2 regions of the Vibrio orientalis CIP 102891 genome follow, and region 2 is predicted to be linked to the other one. Evidence: predicted binding sites of a transcription regulator. Region 2 holds the regulator's gene; the other holds the start of a gene.
The links. Region 2 encodes CRP, which controls carbon source genes, mostly activating them, when cyclic AMP is high. Its sites were predicted from a motif close to TGTGANNNNNNTCACA; they were not measured.

Region 1: the regulator CRP is predicted to act here: its motif matches at 10,160-10,175, upstream of deoD (purine-nucleoside phosphorylase).

The regions. Positions count from the first base shown of each region.
Region 1 covers NZ_ACZV01000004.1:966,981-979,070, reverse strand. The annotation lists gene VIA_RS07935 (tetratricopeptide repeat-containing diguanylate cyclase) at 134-1,945, opposite strand; gene VIA_RS07930 (HlyD family secretion protein) at 2,085-3,215, opposite strand; gene VIA_RS07925 (DUF3302 domain-containing protein) at 3,215-3,601, opposite strand; gene VIA_RS07920 (DMT family transporter) at 3,743-4,627, shown strand; gene VIA_RS07915 (GGDEF domain-containing protein) at 4,643-6,223, opposite strand; gene VIA_RS07910 (hypothetical protein) at 6,204-7,691, opposite strand; gene VIA_RS07905 (hypothetical protein) at 7,818-9,287, opposite strand; gene deoD (purine-nucleoside phosphorylase) at 9,347-10,057, opposite strand; gene VIA_RS07895 (YbgA family protein) at 10,390-11,340, shown strand; gene phrB (deoxyribodipyrimidine photo-lyase) at 11,337-12,090, shown strand, end outside.
Region 2 covers NZ_ACZV01000003.1:51,218-63,307, reverse strand. The annotation lists gene VIA_RS02400 (DUF1338 domain-containing protein) at 1-584, shown strand, start outside; gene crp (cAMP-activated global transcriptional regulator CRP) at 796-1,428, opposite strand; gene VIA_RS02390 (phosphoribulokinase) at 1,670-2,539, opposite strand; gene VIA_RS02385 (YheU family protein) at 2,622-2,834, opposite strand; gene VIA_RS02380 (hydrolase) at 2,875-3,858, opposite strand; gene VIA_RS02375 (TIGR02444 family protein) at 3,882-4,361, opposite strand; gene VIA_RS02370 (ABC transporter ATP-binding protein) at 4,358-6,280, opposite strand; gene kefG (glutathione-regulated potassium-efflux system ancillary protein KefG) at 6,451-7,023, shown strand; gene kefB (glutathione-regulated potassium-efflux system protein KefB) at 7,025-8,821, shown strand; gene VIA_RS02355 (YheV family putative zinc ribbon protein) at 8,839-9,033, shown strand; gene slyD (peptidylprolyl isomerase) at 9,127-9,708, shown strand; gene VIA_RS02345 (isoaspartyl peptidase/L-asparaginase family protein) at 9,817-10,758, shown strand; gene VIA_RS02340 (adenylosuccinate synthase) at 10,932-12,090, shown strand, end outside.

The DNA.
Region 1 (12,090 bases), on a different contig from region 2:
AAATTTTTAGAGAACTTGGTTCACAAACGCTTCTTTTGATTGAATTTTATTTGCCTGTGAAAATGAGGCGTAGATTATACCTTCTGTATGTAAGTTTGGAAAGATAACTATCTAGATGGCTAAAATACGACCGTCAAACTGAAAATACACTACGGTTGCGTCCGGACCGTTTAGCATTGTACAAGGCTGTGTCTGCGAGGTTAACTTGGTTTGAGAGCGAGCCACTTCGGTGCTCGGTAATACCAAAGCTTGCCGTCACTTGAATCTCTTTATGGTCTGGCGTTGTGAATCGATGTTGAGCTATTTTCTGACGTATGTCTTCTGCGAGGTGCGAAAGTTGATGTCGACTGACATTGGGTAGCAAAATCAAAAACTCTTCACCGCCGATACGTCCAACAACATCTGCACTACGTGCCGCTTTGGTGACAATAGAAGAGACGGTCTTGAGCACTTCATCACCAAAGTCATGCCCATAGGTGTCGTTCAATGTTTTAAAATGGTCAATATCGAGCATAATCGACGATAGCTTAAGGCGATCAAATTGTGCCTCCCCCCACTCGAAAATATGGCGTCGATTCGACAAACCGGTTAAGAAGTCGGTGTTAGACAACTGGTAGAATTGCTGCTTTCTTTTGCGTTGGTGATATAAAAGGCCAAAGCTGAGTATCAGAATTAATAGGGTTATCGCGGCAACCCAAAGTCGTGTTTGAGCTTGATTGTTTAAATCGCGGTTTTCTATCTCTAGACGTTTATTCTCGATTTCTGATTGTAGCTCTTTCACTTTTTGCTGAGTTTGAGATTTGTATCGGCCAATCGCTTGGGTACTGTATTTATCTAGCCAGTGAAAAGCTTGCTGATGGTCACCGACTGCCGCGTAAAGTGCCGCGACGTCTTTTTGTTTATCCAAGGCATAGGCAGGTAGTGAGCTACTGGGTTGCGTATAGTATTCTTTCGCTTTATCTAAGTGCGCTAATAAGCTTGGTATATCTTCGATAGCCTGACTGTAACTTGCTAAGACTAAATGGTAAGAGAGCTTGGCGTAGCCTGAATAGTCTAAATTTAGCTGAGTTAGCTGCCTAACTCGTAATGCGGCATCATCTAATGATTCAGAGTAGGTATAGAGAGAGATCAGACCGAGGAGATGATTCCTCTGCAAGTATTTAGTTTCTAACTTTTGCGCGAGTGCTAGACCTTGCTGGTAATTGATCGCTGCGGTAGTGAGTTTATCTTTGCTGAACTCTACTTTAGACCATTTATAGTAGGCATTGGCCAAGTTGTAGTGTGCAACCGCGATTTCTTGGAGGCTGTTATCTTGCGTCGCTTGTGCTAATACCTGCTCTTGAAAACGAATCGCATGCTCGTAGTCACCATTGAGGTAATACAAAATCCCGAGTTGGCTATGTAGATCGGCGACCATCTCAGTATCATCGCTGTCCGTAAGCAAAATGTAAGCGCGGTTGGCGAGCTTGAGTGCTTGGTACTGATTGCCTTGTAGGCTTTCCACGGCACTGTATTGCAAATAGACGTAACCTTGCTTCTCTTTATCCTTTAGACGCACACCATAACGTTCTGCTAAGCGATACCACTGCATTGCATGCTGATATTGCTGAGTCGCCTCATAGGCCCAAGCGGCGCGTATTGAGTAATCAAACAGCTCTTCCATTTGCTGGGAGTCAGAGGTTTCTGGCAGTGAATACTCTTCAATCCATGCTTTACTCCCAGTGTACTGACCTAGCAGGTTGTGACTTGATACGTAGAGGTGGGCATATTGAATTTGCTCGGCGCTATTTAACGACGCGTAATGAACGGATTGAATTAACTTCAATGCTTTCGTTGGTTCAGACTTAAGGAGTTCTTTAGCTTGCTCTAAGGTTGGGTGGGCAAAGAGGTAAGACGCAAAGAGTGTTGCGCTTAGCAATGCTAAGTAGGAGAGCTTATTCATCATGCCGTTAAGTCGCAAAAGCGAGAATTCTACACAAACGGTCGGCTGTCCAGTATTGTGTATTTTGTTTGTGTGAAATAGATCTCGGTTGGTAGGGGTAGGTAAAGGCACTTATCGCGCCTCTACCTATTTATTGAGCTTATTAGTGGTCTAGGTACAAGAAGTTTTGCCAACTCTTCATTCGAATGAGTACCTTACGCATTATGGAAACGTGAGTGAACTTGTCTGAATAAACCGCGACTTCCACAGCAGTCCCTAATGGTAGGTGATAGTCGGATAAGTCGTCGGTTATCTTTAACTTAACAAACACGCGACCACTGGTACGCAGTGCGTCAGTACCTAATAGTGCGCCACGAGCTTGGAATTGACTTTCACCGATGGCGGGCAGTATTTCTACCACTTCACCTTTGAATACTTTACCCGGCAACGCTCTAAACAAAAATTCTGCTTCAAATCCTGGTTTAAGGCGTTGGAGTGAGTTTTGTCTAAAGGCTGCAGCGTAAAAGACCTCTTCGGTATGCACAAAGGTCATCACTGGAGCGAGCGGTAGAGGAACTGCCATCACGCCAGGGCGTAGCGCAAGTTGAGTGGCAAAACCATCAGTAGGTGCTTTAACTATGGTTTGCTCAAGATTGAACTCAGCTTGGCGTAGCTCTTCTAATAGACGAGCGACCGTGGTGTTTTCACCGCCAATCTCTGAGTCTAAAGCGAGTTCTGCTTGCTCAACTTTAGCGCTTGCAACGTTAACGGAAGACTCTGCTGCTTTGTAGGCTTGACGTCGAGTATCAAGTTGTTGTGCCGTAAATGCGCCTTTGTCGTAACCGCGTTGGTAACGACTAAATTCACGCTTCGCTTTATCTCTCTCAGCAATCGCTTTGTTTTTTGCAGCAATCGCCTCTTGTAGTGAAGACTCTAAACCTAGCGCACCTTGACTTGCTTCTTTGATTTGTGCCTTTTTCTTCGCAACCTCCGCTTCGTAAGGAATCGGGTCAATTGTGAAAAGAACATCGCCTTCACGCAGAGGTTTATTTGCTTCAACGGGGACGTCAATCACGCGCCCCCTTACTCCAGATACAACTGGCGTGGTCGAATAAACCTGATTACCAATCTGAGTAAATGGGTGGTTATAGTTCATCAGTAAGATCAAAGTACCGATCAGAACAACGCCGCCAAGTACAGCTGTTGGAACCGTCCATTTGTTCAGCGGAATATTGAAGACTTTAAAAATTGTGATACACAGTGCGGCATACGTCAGAATGAGTAGTAAATCCATTATTGCTCCTCCTCATTACTTTTGCTGTACGTTTGCACCGATTGAGTCGGTTGCTGCTGTTTGAGATCACGTACTTCTTCTTGTAGCTTATTGACTTGATCGATTAGCGTATCAACGCGATGATGAATGTCATGCTGCTCTTCTTCGAGCTTTTGGAAGCCCCAACCGCGCTCCTTGCGCCATAAGGTGGCCCAAATCCAGAGAAATGGCCAGATAGCATGTAAGGTAAATAGGCTTACCCAGCCTGCGTAGTGAATAGCATCTTGATGTGGGTGCTCGCGCTCTTTGGCGATCTCGTAGGGAATATCGTGAATGACGATAATGCCATAGAAAATAACCAACGCGACGAAGACAAGCAGCCCTAGTGCGAAATAATCCAAGAACATATTAACAATCCTTGCTTAATGAGATGGAATTTATAAAGAGTACTGATTATCTACAACAAAGTATAGCAATAAAAACAACAAATTAGATGGGTGTCGGTAAAACCGGACTCGCAAGAATAGAACAATGAATTAGGGGGAAAGATGTCTTTTCAGGGAGAAATTGCAGCAGTAGGGGCGGCACTAGTTTGGGCTGTCGCAACGTGGATATATAGCCAATTTAGCCACCGTTTTAGTGCGCTTCAGCTCAATATAGTAAAAGGCGTCGTAGCGTCAGCTTTGATGATGTGTGTGATTCCTTTCTCTGTGGTTGATACCCCTGCTGTTTCGGCGGACCACTTTGCCATTCTTGCCGTATCCGGAATCATTGGCATCGCGATTGGTGACAGTGCCTATTTTGCGTCGTTAAAACGGATAGGGCCTAATAAAACATTGCTTCTAGAGTCCCTAGCACCACCACTTTCTGGTGTATTGGCCTTGCTAGCTTTGGGCAGTGTATTGCCAGTGCAGGGATGGCTCGGGGTAATTGTAACGACAGTGGCCGTTTCTCTTACGGTGTTTCACGCTGATGGCTCTCCGTTAGACTGGCGCGGGGTAGTATTTGGTCTTGTGGCAAGCGTATGCCAAGCCAGTGGTGTGGTGATTTCTCACTACGCGCTGGTGGCAGGCGACTTACCGCCATTACTGGGTGCATTGATTCGTCTATCGATGGGCGTGCTGTTTGTCATGGTGATGATCGGTTGGATAGAAAAAAAGCCGTATCATTCGATGAAAGAAAACCTCTTACAACTAGGGAAGAACGGTTTTGTTTGGCTATTAGCCGCGATTTTTGTTGGTACATTCTTGGCTCTGTGGCTTCAGCAAGTTGCTTTAAAATACGCGAACCCAGCGGTTGCCCAGAGTTTGATCGCCACAAGCCCGCTGTTTATGTTGATGATTTATGCGGCGAAAGGGGAACCCATTTCCAAGCGAGGGATGGTCGGGACGATTGTCGCTGTGGCAGGTATATCATTGTTCTTTATGAAGTAGGGGAGGAGCCCCCTACTATTCAGTGCAGACTTGGTTACGACCGTTGGCTTTTGCTCGATACAAAGCTTTGTCTGCTCGATAGAATGTACGTTGGGTATTTTCACCTTCGCGGTGTAGGGTAATGCCAATACTGACAGTAAGTCCGCGCTCACCAAGTATACTTTGCCAGCCAAACTTAAAGATTCGTTCTCGATAGTTTTCAGCGTGCATTTCTGCTTGCTCTAAGGTCGCTCTTTCTAAGATTACCAGAAACTCTTCGCCACCAAATCGTACGCATGAAGCACCTCTAAACTTGAAGTAGGCTGCGAGTTCATGTGAGACGTTTACAATCGCTTTATCACCAACTAAATGACTGAGTTCATCATTGATCGACTTGAAGTGGTCGATATCGACGACCATTAAGGAGAAAGGTACATCGTGCAGCAATAAATCCTTAAGTTTTACATCAAGCCAGCGTCGATTATGTAGACTAGTAAGTGGGTCGGTAAAGACATCTTGCTGAAGTTGGGCCACGGTATGCTTTTGACTTTCAGTGGTTTCTTTCAGCTCACGGTTTTCTTGTTCTGATAAGATCAGTTTGAGTTGCAGCTCGAAACGAGATAGACGCCTTAATTGGCTCGCACCAAGCTCACCAATTGGGATCTTTTTCATTAGGTCGCTTTCGATACGAAAAGCGCGCTTTTGATATTCGAGAGCACTCTGGTAGTCGTCTTTTTGCTCGCTAATACTGGCAAGTGAATTGGCGAGTTTCAGTGACAAAATAGGAGAGGCGTACTCTTTGATACGTTTGTGTGTCGACTCAAGTATCCAATTTGCCAGATGTGGTTTGTTTTGTTCACTCAAGCATGCGGCAAGTTCTAAACGAATCGAATTAGATAGCCATGCGGAATGGACATTACCATGCGAGTACTGAACATTACCCAGACATTGCATTGCAAGGTCGGTTTGACCATTTTGACGATAGAGCTTGGATTGGTAGAGAAGAATTTGCCCAGAGAGTACTTTGTCACTGACTAAAATACTGAGTTCTTCACACTCTTTAATGAGGTCCGTTGCAGCGGTAGTTCGATTGAGCTCAATGTAGCAAGCGAGCATGTACAGTTTGTAACGAAGTCTCAGCGATCGGCTACCGATAGCGTGATCAATGCTGTCTATTTTTTGGTAGTATCGAAGCGCTCGGTTATGGTCGCCATACGCATCGCATAAATTACCCATCCCTAGCACAGCGATAACATATTCATCGATAAACCCATTGTCGACGGCGATGGTCGACGCACTGATGTATTCATTGAGTGCACCATGGTAATCACCGCTCTCAATAAGTTTATCAGCCAACCCATTGCGTACCTCTAATACGAGTTCAGCATCATGTGGTAGAGATAAGTGTGACAGAGCTTCTTTTAGTTCATCAATACTCGTTTGATACTGCTTGAGCTCAAAACGAAACTCTGCACTGATAATTAAGCACTGAGCTTTCTCTTGCCCTGTGGTTGCGATGTGTTGACGAACGTGATTCCAGAAAATCAGCGCTTCTTCGCCACTAACGGAAGATGCATCTAAGCCGGAATCAGAAATCTTATTTAGTATCGTTTCCATGCAGCTCTTCCTGTTCCTGGCTTTCTTCAAGTTGTTCTAGTGTGAATGGGAAAGACAGAATGTCTTGATAAATGACTTTAGGCAGCGAGCATTCTAGTCCTTTACGCTGCCAAGGGTATATTTCAATCATCTTGGCTAATACCTGAAATACGCTGAGAGCCGCTTCCCCTTTGTCTGCGAGTAATAGTCCCAATCGATCGCTGCTGATGCGTGACAGCATATCTTGTTTGTTACAGATAGAGTGAGCGAGTTCTGCGCAAACATCTAGGTAGCGCGAGTCAGAGTGCTGAATAATGATCACAGAATGGTTCGAACGTTTGAGCTCTGTCTTAAATAAGATCAGTTGTTCCCACCAATAGGTTTCAGACACCATTTGGGTCATCTGTTTTTCTGGATCGAACTCATGCTGGCCACGAATTCGGTTGATCAGTTTCCTAGCGCGTTGTTCTAGCTGTCTTTTCGAGGCTCTCGCTTTATCGTTACTCACTCTAGCCGTTTGCTCACGAAGCATGGTGGTTGAATGCTTTCTATATTTTTGGAATGCTTCAAGGGCAAGCTTAAAGTTGCCAGACTCTTCCGCTACGCGTGACTGCTGAAAACAAATTTGCGAGAGAAGTTCGCCATTATCAAAGGCAACGGCTGACTGCTCTGCTTGAATCAGCAGGTCAGCGGCTTCGTTGGGGCGCTTTCTGAGCAGTTCAACTCGAGCACGACTGATGAATGAGTGTGTTTTCATCCAAACTAGATTGTGTTGGATGGCTAATTCATGCGCTTTATTGGTCGCTTCTTCAGCATCTTCAATACGTTCAAGCCCAAGCAGAGCTAAGCCTCTAAAATCCCATACTTCAGCCAGCCAAGTGTTGTCATGATGGTTCTTTAAGGCTTCTGTAGCACCGTCTAAGACTGAAAGCATCTCAACGAAGTTATTGAGTAGGTAGTGATCCCAAGCAAGCAAAATTCGCGCTTTGCCTTCTAACCACTGGATACGGGCATTATTCGCGACTTTGACGGCGAGCTCATGAGTCGATTTAGCGAGTTGATATTCGTGAGTGATTCGCCATACGTTCCCAAGGCCAATTAATGCTTCCAATTGCACTTCGACTTCATCAACCAGAGCTGATTGTTCTAAAGCATTGATCCAATATTGCTGAGCGGAGTAGTACTTTGCTTGACCCCAGTAATGTAGGGCATGAATATGAAGAATTTCTGGAAGAAGATCATCAGTATCTAAGGCACTTAGTTTACTGTGTGCCTCTTTGATGTATTTTAGGCCTTTTCGGTAATCCATACTGCACCATGCACAACGAGACATGATGATCAGGGACTGAATCTCACCTTCAGGGTAGAGGATTTGCGCAGAGCGCGCGGCGCACTGTTCAGCTATTGCCCAGACCTTTTCGGGCTCGGATTCTATCTTATCCTTAAGCTGTTCAATTTCGACTTCTAGAAGTCGCTGGCTTTTATCCAATGAATCAATCCTTTACCGCGTAGAGTTCATCTTACATTATGGCATTATATGAATAGAGTGCAGATGAACACTATAAAAAGTAATAAAACGGCAGCCGTTTAAAGGCCCCCGTCACATTACTAACCGTTATGACAGTAACTCGCGTAAGGTTAAAGGTGATTGGGTCAACTCTAAGGCTTGAGCGGCTGTCTTTCCATTCTTATCTTGGTAGCACAAATTATGCCAAGCTCTAAAAATATCGAGCATTGGCAGTAAGCCGCCCGGACGAAGTTTACGCCTAGGCTCGTTGATAAAGCTTTCAAATAGGGTTTGAAAACGATGTTGATAAAACTCCGTACGGCGGATTGAAGCGTTGCGTAGCCAATGTTTCGGTTGATTTTTATCACCGGCTAAATAACAGATCCCCTTTGATGCATTAATGCCAGAGGTGATGGCCCAACGGTCACGCCACCAACCCATGTGGACAATGTCAATTTTGTCGATACTAGACTCAGGATTCCACCCTTGATCTTCCTCAACATACATTAGGTCGATATTTTGACGCTGAATACGAGGCAGGCAGATGCTTAATGCGGCAGAGCGTAACACAGGATCCTGAGGTAAATAGATAGAAACTCGACGCTCTTCTTGGCACAGGTCAAGCACATGCAGGAAATGCGCATATGAGGTGTATGGCGGTCGAACAAGCGCGCCTTTAGTTGGGTAGTTAAAGACGGTTAGGTTACCCATTGGGTCTTCAACGTTCCCCCTTGCGAGAATGGTTTGATATTGTTGGTCAATACGCTCGCGTAGTACTGGAGAAGGGGGCGGCGCAGGCATATTCGCTTCAGAAGAGTGTTCCCGAGAAACAAATCTTGACGGGTACTTGTACGGGTCATGATCAACTTCGCCTATAGGTTCTTCATTGGCTGCGTAGTTTACGTGTTGACACAAGATGTACCCACTATGCGCTTCACCTGTCGCAATCCAAAGAACGCCGTTGTTACTTTTGGGCTGCAAAGAGACATAGTGCGAGGCGAGTTCATAGCTTGCGGCATGATTTACCCAGCGAGCATCAAACATGGCCAGTTTTCGTCGACATCGACTGGCGATATGGTCAACGTGATCGTAAAACGTCTTTGGGTTGATTTCTAGCTTTCGGCAGATTTCGCGGACCGAATAGCCCATAAAAAGCAAGCCAAGGAGGTTTTCTTGAAATTGGAGTTTCTTATTGGCACCTGACCATTTATCTACGAAGGTAGACTGGCAACATTTACAACGATAACGTTGGCGATCGCCACTATAGCCAAAAGCATGATAGAGATGTTTGTGGGTATGGACGGATAGACCAAAATTACTGCAGTCGTCATTGCGGCAGGCAGGTAGGCCATCACTATGGAGATGTCTCAATCGATGAAGTTCATTAAGAACTTCTTGATTGTTAAGTAAGGGGGGGAAAGCACCACACTCCCGACATACCATCGCAGGTCGCTTAGGGTTCGCATGCTGCACAACGTAACGATGTGCGTCACTCAATCCAAAGTTGTCACACGCCAATGTTTTACAAAAGTTGAGCTGTAAACCGTCTGCTTCCTGTGGCAGTTTGCCAGTAGTCACTATCTCCCCCTCGGGATTATTCGTGCCACCAAGCTAGGCTTAGTGGCAAAGTGAATAAATTAAATGTTAATTGCAGTTTCTAGAGCGACTTTCATCATGTCGTTGAATGACTTCTGACGCTCTTCTGAACTTAGTTTCTCACCACGGATGATGTGGTCAGATACTGTTAGAATTGTTAGTGCTTTTGCACCTAAGTCTGCAGCAACGCCGTAGATACCAGCCGCTTCCATATCAACACCTAGGATGCCTAGTTTTTCCATCTTCTCGAAGAGGTCTGCTTCAGGAGTGTAGAAAAGGTCTGCAGAGAATACGTTACCAACTTTTACTGGTACTTCTTGAGAGCGAGCTTGGTTTACCGCTTCTTCTAGTAGGCCGTAATCAGCGATTGCTGCGAAGTCGTGGTTATTGAAACGGATACGGTTAACTTTAGAGTCAGTTGAAGCGCCCATACCGATAACAACGTCCATCAGTTTAACGTCGTCACGTACTGCACCACAGCTACCTACACGAATCACGTTCTTCACACCGTACTCAGCGATTAGCTCGTGTACGTAGATACAACATGATGGAATACCCATACCGTGGCCCATTACAGACACTTTTTTACCTTTGTAAGTACCTGTGTAGCCGAACATGTTGCGAACGTCACATACCTGCTTTACATCATCAAGGAAAGTTTCCGCGATGTATTTAGCACGTAGTGGGTCACCTGGCATTAGAACTGTTTCAGCGAAATCACCTGGTTGTGCATTAATGTGTGGGGTTGCCATAGTTTTTACTCCGGTTTTATTAGTCAATCATTTCTGATTACTAAATATGTTGATTCTCAAAAATCTGTTGAGGCAATACTAGCCTTATATAGCGGTGCTCCATGAGAAGTATGTCACAAAAGAGCAGTATTGAAAGCGGTTGTTGTTGGTTAATAACTAAATCTGTTGAAAGTGAAAGGGCAATCGATTTGCATAAACGTTTGCTTTTTGAAGTGAACCAAAACAGTTCGATCTACGTAACTAGAAATCAAGCAAATTGAAAAATTGTGGCCGGACAAACGGCAAATTTTAGAGCTTTTGAATGGCATGCGAAGAGCAGTAAAGGTTGTGATATGCAAAATGTGATTAAAGTGGGCATCAGTGCTTGTGTATTGGGTGAGAAAGTTAGGTTCGATGCGGGACACAAAGTCAGCAAGTTCGTCACCAAAGAGCTCGCTCCTTATTTTGACTTTGTACCTGTTTGCCCAGAAGTGGGAGCGGGAATGCCAGTACCCAGACCAACGATTCGCCTTATTTCTAACGAAGAGAGAGTCACGCTGGTCGAAACCAAAGATCCAACTCAAGATCATACAGTTCAGATGGAGAGCTACTGCGAAAAGAAAGTGGAGCAGTTAGAGGGCGAGCAGCTCAGAGGCTACATCGTTTGTGCTAAATCGCCAACTTGCGGTATGGAGCGCGTTAAGGTGTACAAAAAACGGGGTGCCGAAAACGATGGAGTAGGGATATTCACTAAGCAGTTGATGAAGTCAATGCCATGGTTGCCTGTTGAAGAAGACGGTCGATTAAACGATCCAGTATTGAAAGAAAACTTTATTACCCGTGTTTATACACTTGATGATTTTTATAACTCAATGGGTAAAGAAGTGACCCGAGGTAAGATCGTCGCGTTTCACTCGCGTTATAAGCTCACTTTAATGGCTCATCACCCCGCTTCCTATAAGCAGCTAGGCAACTTAGTGGCACATATTAAAGATTATGATGTTAACGAGTTTTTCCAACTTTACAGAGAGGGGTTAATGACAGCGATGACGAATCGGGCAAGCCGTAAGAACAACACCAATGTGTTAATGCATCTTCAGGGTTACTTTAAACGTAACCTAGATAAACCTCAGAAGCAGGAATTGAGACGAGTTATCGATGAGTATCGCGTGGGGTTGTTACCGTTGCTCGCTCCTTTAACTCTCATCAAGCACTATTTGTCTGCCCACCCAGATGAATACCTCCTGCTGCAAGCCTATCTGGAACCTTACCCACAAGAGATGCGATTAAGGTATAGCTTGTGAAAATTGTTTGGCTACGTAGGGATCTAAGGGTCGATGACAACACGGCACTGGTTGAGGCTGTTATGTCTGGTGGCAGTGTTGCGGCTGTTTATATAGCTACTCCCAAAACTTGGCAGCGTCACAATATGGCACCAATCCAAGCTGATCTTATTTTTCGACGCTTGTTAGTGTTGAAGCAAGAACTGTCTGCTAAAAACATCCCCTTATATTACGCTGAGGTCCCGACTTACCGGGATGCAGCACAATTATTGGCAGATGTGGCACAACAATCTGATGCAGGTTCGGTCTATTTCAATCATCAATATGAAGTGGATGAAATTCAGCGCGACCGACACTTAGTCAATCAATTGCTAGACACAAATATTGAGTGTGTTGGATTTGATGATAAGTGCGTGCTGTCTCCGGGCAGTGTTGTTAATAAGCAGCGGGAGTACTATAAAGTTTTCACTCCATTTAAACGTGCCTATTGTCAGCGTCTTTATCAAACACCGATTTCAGTAAAAAGAGTCATTGAAGTTGGAAGTGTTGCTGAGTTATCCAGTGAAAAGGTAACGCACTTCCACCCCAAGGTAGAGTTCAGTTACCCAAGAGTGACCAGTGAACGATACTTTGTAGATACCAAGAACATTATTCAAAAGCTGCGAGATTTTGAGTCTGAGAAAGTCGACGCTTATGCGTTACAACGAGATTTTCCTGAAATGGAAGGGACTAGCCAACTCTCTCCTTATTTAGCCATTGGTGCTTTGTCGG
Region 2 (12,090 bases):
ATCTGTTTGAAAGTAAGAAGTTGGTAGCTAAGCACTTTGAGCATCCAGACCCAAAACAGCCAAAAGTGTTTATCAGTGAGCTAAAAGTGGAAGAGTGTTCACAAGCACTGCAATCTATCGTTGCTAAGCTTGTTGAGCAATTGGACACCAGTAAGCTAAAAGGTCATGAGTTCTTGTCTGGCGGTCGTTTATGGGATCTTAGCTACGCAGATTTCCAAACGCTTGCGGCAGAGAGTGAGTACGCTTCTTGGCTAGCGGCGCATGGCTATGGTGCCAACCACTTTACGGTTAGCGTCAACCAACTGAATGCATTTGAGGAAGTCGTGGGTGTCAACAATCACCTACGTGATGCTGGCTTTACCATTAACGAGTTTGGTGGTGAAGTGAAAGGCTCTCCAGAGGTACTGCTAGAACAATCTTCGACTATGGCGGATAAAGTTGCAGTGCAGTTTACTGAAGGGACTGAAATCATCCCCGGTGGTTTCTATGAGTTTGCTAAGCGCTATCCAATGACAAATGGTGAACTTTACCCAGGTTTTGTTGCAGCATCTGCAGATAAGATTTTCGAAAGTACCAACGGGTAAAAGTAGAAGTGAGAACGGACTTCTCCCTAGTGAGAGTATCCGTCATTCCATAGACCGACGAAGGAGGGAGTAGGGAATCTTCATCGGTTGACTTGGTTATTTAAAGAGATCCCCAACTCGGTCGTCCCTCCATCTCGGGGATGACGCAAATAAACAAAAAGCCACCAATGTCTCCATTGGTGGCTTTTAAAATTTTAACGGTTAATCGAAATTAACGAGTACCGTATACAACGATTGTCTTACCGTGAGCAGAGATTAGGTTCTGCTCTTCTAGCATCTTCAAGATACGACCAACGGTCTCACGAGAACAGCCAACGATTTGACCAATCTCTTGACGAGTGATCTTAATCTGCATGCCGTCTGGGTGAGTCATTGCGTCAGGTTGTTTCGCTAGGTTTAGTAGCGTCTGAGCAATGCGGCCCGTTACGTCTAGGAATGCTAGGTCACCCACTTTTTGGCTAGTCACTTGTAGGCGGCTTGCCATTTGCGCTGAAAGGCGCATTAGGATGTCTGGGTTAACTTGAATTAGTTGACGGAACTTCTTGAAAGAGATTTCTGCTACTTCACAAGGAGACTTAGCACGAACCCAAGCAGTACGCTCTTGATCTTCTTCGAATAGACCAAGCTCACCGATAAAGTCACCTTGGTTTAGGTAAGAAAGAATCATTTCCTTACCTTCTTCGTCCTTGATAAGAACCGCAACAGAGCCTTTAACGATGTAGTACAACGTCTCAGCTTTTTCGCCCGCATGAATTAGCGTGCTTTTTGATGGGTACTTATGAATATGACAGTGTGAAAGGAACCACTCTAATGTTGGGTCGGTTTGAGGTTTACCTAGAACCATAATATCTCACTTCCTCTGCAGGGTACGCTTGTCGCTTTCCATGTTTTAGCAAAGCCTTAAATAGGCCTACTAGGATAAGAGCACTTTACAAATGCTGCAAGCTATCTTGTGTTTCGGTAAGAAATAGTATCCTTTTTCGAAAACGATTTCTTGATTTTAATCGGGTCCAACGACGTATTTACTACGCAAAACTGTGCACATGATCACGGTATGAAAAGTAATCGTGTTCTAGCTGTGAGTATTAGCCAATTTTGCCCGTTTCGATTAATTGTTGAAGAATCGGTCGTACGATTAATTCCATCGCAAAACTCATCTTACCGCCGGGTACAACTATGGTGTTATGGCGCGACATAAACGAGCCATCAATCATTGCCAGTAGGTAAGGGTAATCAACATTTTTGATGCCGCGAAGGCGAATCACCACAAAACTCTCATCTAGGCTTGGAATGCCTTTGGCGTTAAGTGGATTTGACGTGTCGACAGTCGGGACGCGCTGAAAGTTAATATGAGTACGAGAAAACTGTGGTGTGATGTAGTTCAGGTAGTCATCCATTGAACGAACAATCGAGTCCATCACCGCTTCACGTGAATGGCCTCTATCGCGGGTATCGCGGACAAATTTCTGAATCCACTCAAGGTTAACGATCGGTACCATACCAATCAGGAAGTCGACATGTTGAGCGACATTAACGTCACCATCAACGACACCGCCATGCAGGCCTTCGTAAAATAGAACGTCTGAGTTTTCCGGTAGATCTTGCCAAGGGGTAAAGGTGCCCGGCATTTGATTGTAAGGGACGGCTTCGTCAAAAGTGTGTAGGTAACGTCGCACTTGGCCTGTGCCTTCTTGACCGTACTGACGAAAGAACTCCGCCAGACCACCAAAGTCATTAGCTTGCGGGCCAAAATAGCTGATATGACGACCCTGCTCACGCGCTTTACGGATTTCGACATCCATTTCTGGACGAGTGAAACGGTGAAAACTATCCCCCTCAACCCATGCTGGTTTAACGTTCATCATGTTGAACATCTTGCGGAAAGCTTCAGAGGTAGTAGTGGTTCCGGCACCGGACGAACCAGTAACGGCAATAATAGGGTGTTTTGCTGACATGACAAACCTTGTCTGAGAATACGTTCCTGTAATCGACGTCCACTATAGCATGCTTTGCTTGGACGTCACTGTATGCAGTTCTCTAAAATCTATTTTTGAGTTGGATATCGACCGTTTCATGTAACTCAGAGAAAACCACCACGGCGTCTCCTGACTCAAGTTGTTTTTTGATTTGGTCAATTTTGCTTTGCAGGGAAATCTCTACCGTACCGTAGTCTGTCCCTTCGCGCAGGACAAATTCTTTGATTAAGTTGTCCAGCGTGTCTGGATCGATTTGTTGCCAAGGAACAATCATAAATACCTCTAGATTTTATGTTCGTTATAGACGCTCGCTATTATGCCGAAACCGCCAAACTTTCATAGTAGGCAGGCAGAGCTTCTTCTAACCAGAAACGCGGCTTTATTGCAGTACCAGTGACAAAACCGACGTGGCCGCCTTGGTCAAATAAGCGATAGTCGATGTTCTCAGGCAGCACATACTTCGGGATCACGGCATCCGTCATAAACGGATCGTCTTTGGCGTGAATGATCTGAGTTGGCAGAGTGATCTCTTTAAGGCGATGGATACCTGAGCATTGATGGTAGTAATCTTCGGCGTCTTTAAAGCCATGCAGTGGCGCGGTAATCAAGTCATCAAACTCGTACAGTTTTGTGACTCGTTTAATGTTGTGATAGCTCAGACCTAGCTCTCCTTTAAGTAAGTGGTGCTTTTGCAGTGCGCTCTTTTTCAACGAAGAGAGTAGGTAGTTTTTATACAGCTTAGAAAAGCCTTGTTCGATGCGCTCCGAACACGCGGAGAGATCCAGCGGAGCTGAAACGATGGTCGCCGCGTCAATTAGCGGATTGTCTAGATACTTGGCTAGATAGTTAGCCAGCATATTGCCACCAAGTGAGATGCCGACAGCCACTTTGGTTTGATTAGGAAAAAGTGTATCAAGGTGCTCAAGAAAGAAACGTGCGTCTTCGACTTCTCCAGAATGGTAAGCCCGAGCCAGTTTGTTGGGCTTGCCGCTACAGCCGCGAAAATGCATCATGACCGACAACCAGCCTTGTTTAGCAAAGGCATTCATTAAACCGTTGGCGTAAGGGCTGTAAAAGCAGCCTTCTAAACCGTGAAACAGGACAAAAATTGGTTTATCCAGTTTGCCTTTGTCGGCTTGATTGAGATCTTCGCTCCAAGCGATATCCAAAAAATCTCCATCAGGGGTATCAAGTGTTTGCCACACTGGCTCAAATAACGCTTTCTTACGAATAAATCTTGGCGCTAGGGTTTGAAGGTGTGGATTGGTTAATCCTTTAGCCGCAACAAATTGAGTCATAAGAGTCCTAAGGTCGGTAGAGCTTATAGATTGGCAATGTTATTGATAGGTTCTGCAAAGGCAGAGTAGAGCTGCTCGCCGCCGAGTTGGCGACAATAGCGTAAGACAAGCGGTTCGCTATGATTCGTTTCTAGATGAATACTGTTGATGCAGTCAACCAGATCAGATTGCTGCTGTTTTTCTAATTGCAGTTCAAATTGGAGAGATTCGCGATAGAGCGTATCAGGGAGGTGGAGTTTTAGCTTGCGTCTTAACTCACGGTAGCTAAGCAGCAGTGCTTCAGAACGACCTAAACACTCTTCAACGCGGTGCCAGTCTTGTTCTTGGAAACAGATCTGCTGCTCGTCGAGCCATTTGAGCAGCAGCAGTAAGTTCACATTGCCTTTAAATTGGTTCTGAAGATTCAAGCACGCCTCTTTGACTTCTCGCACGCTGTAATACTGCAAACTGAATTGCCATAAGCGTTCAAGGGTTAAAGAAATTTCGACGTGCTTTGAACTCATAGGCTATTGAACTCCTGTTCCATCTGTTCTAGTTCTTCTTGGAGAGACATCCACTCCATTTCGACATCTTCAAGTTCACTTTTGCTGTTAGCCTGAACAGCGAGTACTTGGTTAAGTTTAGCTTTATTTTCGGCTTCATAAAGGGCGTTGTCAGACAATTGCGTCTCCGCCTCAGCTAATGCTGTGCCTAACTTATCCATTTTTGCTTCCAGATTTGTCAGCTTTTTGCGAATTGGTGCGGTCAGTTTGCGGAACTCTGCTTCACGACGCTTTTGGTCTTTTTTCGCTGCGGCGCTGTTCTCACTACTCTTCTCTGGTTGCTGTGCTTGCGCTTCGCGGCGTTCTGCTTTTTGCTGTTCAGTCAGCCATTTATAGTAATCATTCAAATCACCATCAAACGGTGCAACTTGGCGGTCATGGACAAGGTAGAGATCATCGGTGGTGGCACGCAGTAGGTAGCGGTCGTGCGAAACAATCACCATTGCGCCTTCGAACGTTTGCAGTGCCATAGTCAGCGCTTGGCGCATATCGAGGTCTAGGTGGTTGGTTGGCTCATCGAGCAGCAATAGGTTAGGTTTTTGCCACACAATCAACGCAAGCACTAGGCGAGCTTTCTCACCACCCGAAAACGGCGCGACTTTCTCGAGCGCTTTGTCTCCTTGGAAGCCAAAACTGCCTAAGTAGTTACGCAGCTCAAGTTCATTCTTGTCTGGGGCGATCTGCATCATATGTTGCAGCGGAGTCTCTTCTGGGTGAAGTGTCTCTAATTGGTGCTGAGCAAAGTAGCCAATTTTAACCCCTTGAGAGTAAGTTAGGTCGCCGCCTTGAGGGTTAAGTTCACGTGATAGCAGTTTAATTAACGTCGACTTACCTGCGCCGTTGCGGCCAAGTAGACCGATACGGCTACCCGGTACTAGATTTAGGCGAATCTTCTCAAGGATTAGGTTGTCGCCATAACCTGCTGATACTTCGTCCATCATAATGATTGGATTAGGCAGCGCGTCTGGGTCGCGGAATTGAAAGCTAAACGGGTTATCCAGTTGAGCTGGCAGAACCTTTTCCATGCGCTCTAACGCTTTAATACGGCTTTGTGCTTGGCGAGCTTTGGAGGCTTTATAGCGGAAACGGTCAATGTAGCTTTGCATGTGCGACATCTGTTTCTGCTGCTTCTCAAATTGAGCTTGTTGCAAGATGAGCTTTTGCGCACGTTGCTCTTCAAACGATGTGTAGTTACCGGTGTATTCATGCAGTTGTTGATTCTCTACATGGATTACTCGGCCTACAATTGGGTCAAGGAAGTCTCGGTCGTGTGAGATAAGAACCAAGGTGCCAGGGTAGTTTTGTAGCCAGCGTTCTAACCACATTACTGCATCTAGGTCTAAGTGGTTGGTTGGCTCATCAAGTAGCAAAAGATCAGAGCGGCAAAGTAGCGCTTGAGCTAGGTTAAGACGCATACGCCAACCACCGGAGAACTGAGTTAAGCTCCAACTCATTTGATCTTGGCTAAAGCCTAAGCCATCGAGTAACTCGGCTGCGCGAGCACGAATGCTGTAACCGCCAATGGTTTCAATCTTGCCGTGAATTTCAGCGACTAGAGTGCCATTATCTTTCTGCTCGGCATCGGCTAAATCTGACTCTAGACGACGGTATTCGCGGTCACCATCAATGACATACTCAATTGCACTGCGCTCTAAAGCTGGAGTCTCCTGAGCCACCCACGCCATCTCCCAATGAGCGGGTTTGCTAAAATTACCAGCATCAATAGAAAGTTCGTCTTTAATTAGGGCGAATAGAGTGGATTTGCCACAACCGTTCTTACCCACAAGGCCGACTTTATCGCCGGGGTGAATGGTTGCAGAGGCTTGTTCAAGCAGTGGTTTGCCACCGCGTAGAAGCTGAATGCCAGAGAAGGTAATCATAATCTTGTGCTTTGTCTTTGCTCGTATTGCGTCGAATAGTAGGTTACTTGACTAGCTATGTCGATCGTTGCGTTATTGTGGCTAACAACGTATAACAAACTGATAACGATAAATTACAATAAATACAGTCGTCTTCGGCTATGAATAATATAAGGATTGCTGTCCAAGGAATGCAGAATTTACCTTCCGATATACCTAAGGTATTGGTGATTTACGCACACCCAGAATCGCGAGACTCTGTTGCCAACCAAATGATGCTTAAGAAAGTGGAATCTCTTGAGCATGTCACTGTGCATGATCTTTATGCCCACTACCCAGATTTCTTTATTGATGTCAGTGCGGAACATAAGTTGCTCAATGAGCATGATGTGATCGTCTTTCATCATCCCCTCTATATGTACTCTTGCCCGGCTTTATTAAAAGAGTGGCTAGATCGAGTAATAGGTAAAGGCTTTGCATTTGGTAACGGTGAAGCGTTAAAAGGAAAATATTGGCGTAGTGTTATCACCACCGGCGGCAAAGAAGAGGCATTTGGTCAGGGGGGCTATAACCGCTATCCGCTTTCACAGATCTTACAGCCGTTCGAGTTAACGGCGGCGCTGTGTCAGATGCATTGGATTGAACCCTTGGTGCTTTACTGGGCACGTAATGTTTCTGAAATGGAGCGCTATCAACACGCCGAGCAGTATCGTCAATGGCTAAATGATCCACTGGTGGCTTATTCGGAACAAGTAGGAGGGTAGCATGGCATTAGAAAATGATTTTCTTCAAAGCAGTGCGATTTTCTTAACCGCTGCAGTTGTCGCTGTTCCACTTGCTCAAAGATTGGGTTTAGGCTCAGTACTTGGTTACTTACTTGCGGGGGTCGCGATTGGTCCTTGGGGCCTAGGTCTTATCAGTGATGTCGATGCGATCCTTCACTTTGCCGAGTTTGGTGTGGTGCTGCTGCTGTTTTTAATTGGTCTCGAACTGAATCCGAAAAAATTGCTACAAATGAAAGGGCCGATACTCGGGCTGGGCGGTGCGCAGGTGGTGGTGACGACCTTAGTGCTCGCCAGTGTCGCGTATATCGCCGGTACCTCATGGCAAACCAGCTTAGTGATCGGCATGGGCTTGGCGCTTTCTTCTACCGCCATTGCGCTGCGCGTGATTGAAGAGCAGGGACTTGGTGCTAAAGAAGCCGGACAGTCAGGGTTTGCAGTGTTACTGTTTCAAGATATCGCAGTGATCCCGATGTTGGCCCTACTGCCCATTTTGGCGGGTAACACCGCGGGTGACTGGCTTGACGCTCTATGGATGCTAGCGGGTGTTGGCGGTTTATTGGTAGGTGGTCATTTCCTATTGCGACCTCTGTTTCGTTATGTCGTGCTAAGTGGAGTACGCGAACTATTCACGGTTGCCGCTTTGCTGTTGGTGATTGGTATTGCCTTAATGATGAAGCAGCTAGGGTTGTCGATGGCACTAGGTACTTTCCTCGCTGGGGTACTGCTTGCGGAAAGTGAATATCGCCATGAGTTAGAGATTGCGATTGAACCGTTTAAAGGATTGCTGCTTGGCTTGTTCTTTATTGCAGTTGGTATGGCAGTAAACCTCGGCCTATTGGCACTAGAACCTTTGGCTGTACTTTCTGCGGTGGTAGGTCTTGTGATTGTTAAAGGGATGATTCTTTATCTCTTGGCTCGATTCGCAGGTAGCAGGGCTAAGTCGCGCAGTAAGATGGCGGCGATATTAAGCCAAGGTGGCGAGTTCGCGTTCGTTATCTTTACGGCGGCGGCAAGTGAAGGCTTGCTTAACCAATCGCAAACCGCATTCCTACTCGTGGTGGTGAGTTTGTCTATGGTTACCACGCCTCTGCTGCTGATGGCGCAAAGCAAATGGTATGCGCGAGGGCTAAATGCTGAGACCGCTGCTGAGCTGAAGTCCGACATCATCAACAAACAGCCACGCGTTATCATCGCAGGCTTCGGTCGCTTTGGTCAGATTATTGGTCGACTTATGTATGCCAACAAAATCAAAGTGACGGTGTTAGAAAGTGATGCCAGCCAAATTCAACTGCTGCGTAAATATGGCTATAAAGTGTTTTATGGCGATGCGACTCAGGTTGATTTATTACGCGCAGCAGGTGCAGACAAAGCCGAAGCGATGATCATCTGTACCGATTCACCAGATGAAATCATGCAGATCATCGAGTTGTGTAAGACCAACTTCCCTAACCTTAAGTTACTTGCTCGTGCTCGCAGCCGTGTCGAAGCATATCAATTGCTTAGCCATGGTGTGGAAAGCTATTCGCGTGAGACTTTCCTTGGTGCTTTAGACTTGGGTCGTCAGGCGTTAATTGATTTAGGTATGCACCCATATCAAGCAAAGCGAGCGGAAGCGCATTTTAGAAAGCTCGATAATGCTATGCTCAAGGAGTTGTTACCTCAGCATAACGATGACAAACAATTGGCCCAAAGAGCCAAAGAAGCCCGTAAAGAACTGGAAGAGATTTTTGGTCGAGAAATGGAAAGTGACCAACAAGCGAAGAACTTCTGGGAATAGATTAGTGAAATAAACAGATGAAGAAACGATTTATCGCAGGCGCCAGTTGCCCTAAGTGTACTCAGCAAGACACACTACGCTGGTGGATAGAGAACAATATTGAGTTAGTAGAGTGTGTTGAATGTGGTCATCAAGACCAGAGAACACCAGAATCTGTGGAGACCGCTGAACACAGTGGCCAAGAAATGATCGGTATTTTTAAACCGGATTGATTGAGTTTCTCTAAATCATCCCCATAATAACCGACGTAGAAAGTTTGCAGACTGTTGTGATTGCAACGGTCCTTTATTCTCCTTGGAGTAAATATGAAAATTGAAAAGAACGTAGTAGTAAGTCTTGCTTACCAAGTAAAACTAGAAGACGGTGTTGTTGTTGATCAATCAACAACTGATGCGCCTCTAGATTACCTACACGGTAACAACAACCTAATCACTGGTCTTGAAACAGCACTAGAAGGTAAGGAAGCGGGCGCTAAGTTCTCTGTAACGGTTTCTCCAGAAGAAGCGTACGGCGAGCACAACGACGCACTTGTTCAACGTGTTCCTGCTAACGTGTTCCAAGGTGTTGAAGAGATCGAAGTAGGTATGCGTTTCCTAGCAGATACTGACCAAGGTCCAATCCCTGTTGAAGTAACAGAAGTAGACGGTGACGAAGTCGTTGTAGATGGTAACCACATGCTTGCTGGCCAAACTCTAACATTTGATGTTGAAGTAGTTGCACTACGTGAAGCAACAGCAGAAGAGATCGAGCACGGTCACGTACACCAAGCTGGTGGCTGTGGTCACGACCACGATCATGAAGGCGGTTGTTGTGGCGGCGAAGGCCATGACCACGGTGAAGAGAAGAAAGACGGTTGCTGCGGTGGCGGTAGCTGCGGTTCTCACTAATTCGTTAGTTGATTGCTAGAATATTAAAAGGCGTTTCCCGCTGTACGGGAAACGCCTTTTTTGTTATTAAAATGACTACAAGGTCAGGATATCGATGGAGACCCACCAATGAGCCAACCATTCTCAATCGCCATTCATGGCGGAGCCGGAACCATTTTACGTGAGCAAATGAGCGATGAATTAAAGGCTTCGATCATAGCGGATCTTGAAGCTTCGGTTCGCGCTGGGCATAGCATTTTAGCTCAATCTGGTGATGCACTGGATGCGGTTGTCGCCGCGGTGAAAGTGTTGGAAGACTCGCCGAACTTTAATGCTGGTAAAGGTTCTGTGCTGACCCACAAAGAGATGGTCGAGATGGATGCCTCGGTGATGCATGGCAAAGAGCTTGATGCAGGTGCAGTGGCCGGTGTTCGTCATATCAAAAATCCAATCGAGTTGGCCCGTGATGTGATGAACAAGAGCAATCATGTCTTGTTGGTAGGGGAAGGCGCTGAAGAGTTTGCTTTTGAACATGGCTACCAGTTTACCGAGCAAGACTATTTCTTTACTGACCGCCGTTATGACCAGCTTTTGTCGATGAAAGAGAAGGGGCTGTTTGCTTTGTCGGAGTCTAAATACCCAGATGATAAAAAATACGGCACTGTGGGCGCGGTAGCACTCGACCAGCAGGGTAACCTTGCTGCTGCGACCAGTACGGGCGGCGTGACCAACAAGAAATATGGCCGAGTGGGGGATTCGTCGATTATTGGTGCGGGTACCTATGCTGAAAATGGAAATGTTGCCGTTTCAACCACTGGAATGGGCGAGTACTTTATTCGTAAAACCGTGGCTGGTGATGTTGCCGCAAGAATGCGCTATCTAAAACAAGATGTGCACGCTGCTTGTGAGAGCGTTATTCAAGGTGAACTGAAACAGATGGGCGGTGAGGGTGGCCTGATTGCAATTGATGCACAAGGTGAGCTTCATTTCGCAATGAACAGTTCGGGAATGTACCGGGCTGGGATCGACGTTGATGGCCAATTCAGCGTTAAAATATATGCTGACGAATAACCTCAAGGCAGTACAACCTTCCATAGCTTAAACTTAACTAACTGATTTATTTCGGTGTTAAATATAGCCGCAATGGATTTCCACCATATTACGCTTGCATGCTTAAAAAATGACTGCAAGAAATGTGATTCAGTGCTAGAATCCATTTTTAACTAGCAACAGATACTGGAAAGATGGGAAATAACGTAGTCGTTCTGGGCACCCAATGGGGTGACGAAGGTAAAGGTAAAATTGTTGACCTTTTAACTGAAGATGCAAAATATGTGGTTCGCTACCAAGGCGGTCACAATGCTGGTCACACTCTTGTAATTGACGGTGAAAAAACCGTTCTTCACTTAATTCCATCAGGCATCCTACGCGATAACGTAAAATGTGTTATCGGTAACGGCGTTGTACTATCGCCTGAAGCACTTCTTAAAGAAATGAAGCCTCTAGAAGAGCGCGGTATCCCAGTGCGCGAGCGTCTTTTCGTTTCTGAAGCTTGTCCTCTAATTCTTCCTTACCATATCGCTATCGACAACGCGCGTGAAATCGCTCGTGGCGCGAAAGCTATTGGTACAACGGGTCGTGGTATCGGTCCAGCTTACGAAGATAAAGTTGCTCGTCGCGGTCTACGCGTTGGCGATCTTTTCGATAAAGAGATGTTCGCTGAGAAACTAAAAGAAGTAATGGAATTCCATAACTTCCAACTAGAGCACTTCTACAAAGCTGAAACAGTTAGCTACGATGAAGTTCTTGAGCAGTGCATGGGTTACGCAGATCTACTAACTTCAATGGTTATGGACGTAACTGACGAACTAGACGCAGCACGTAAGCGCGGCGACAAGATCATGTTCGAAGGTGCTCAAGGTACGCTACTAGATATCGACCACGGTACTTACCCATACGTAACTTCTTCTAACACGACTGCTGGTGGTGTTGCTGCAGGTTCTGGTTTCGGTCCTCGTCACATCGGTTACATCCTTGGTATTACTAAGGCATACTGCACTCGCGTTGGTTCAGGTCCATTCCCGACAGAACTATACGACGGTCTAGATAAGCAAGACCCAGTTGGTAAACACCTAGGTGATGTTGGCCACGAGTTTGGCGCAACGACTGGTCGTCTACGCCGTACAGGTTGGTTTGATGCAGTCGCAATGCGTCGTGCAATCCAAATCAACTCTCTAACAGGTATGTGTCTAACTAAACTAGACGTTCTTGATGGTCTTAAAGAGATCAAGATCTGTACTGGTTACAAGATGAAAGATGGCGCTATCCTTGAAGTTTCTCCAATGGCTGCAGAGTCATTCGAAGAAGCAACGCCTATCTACGAAACAATGCTTGGTTGGTCTG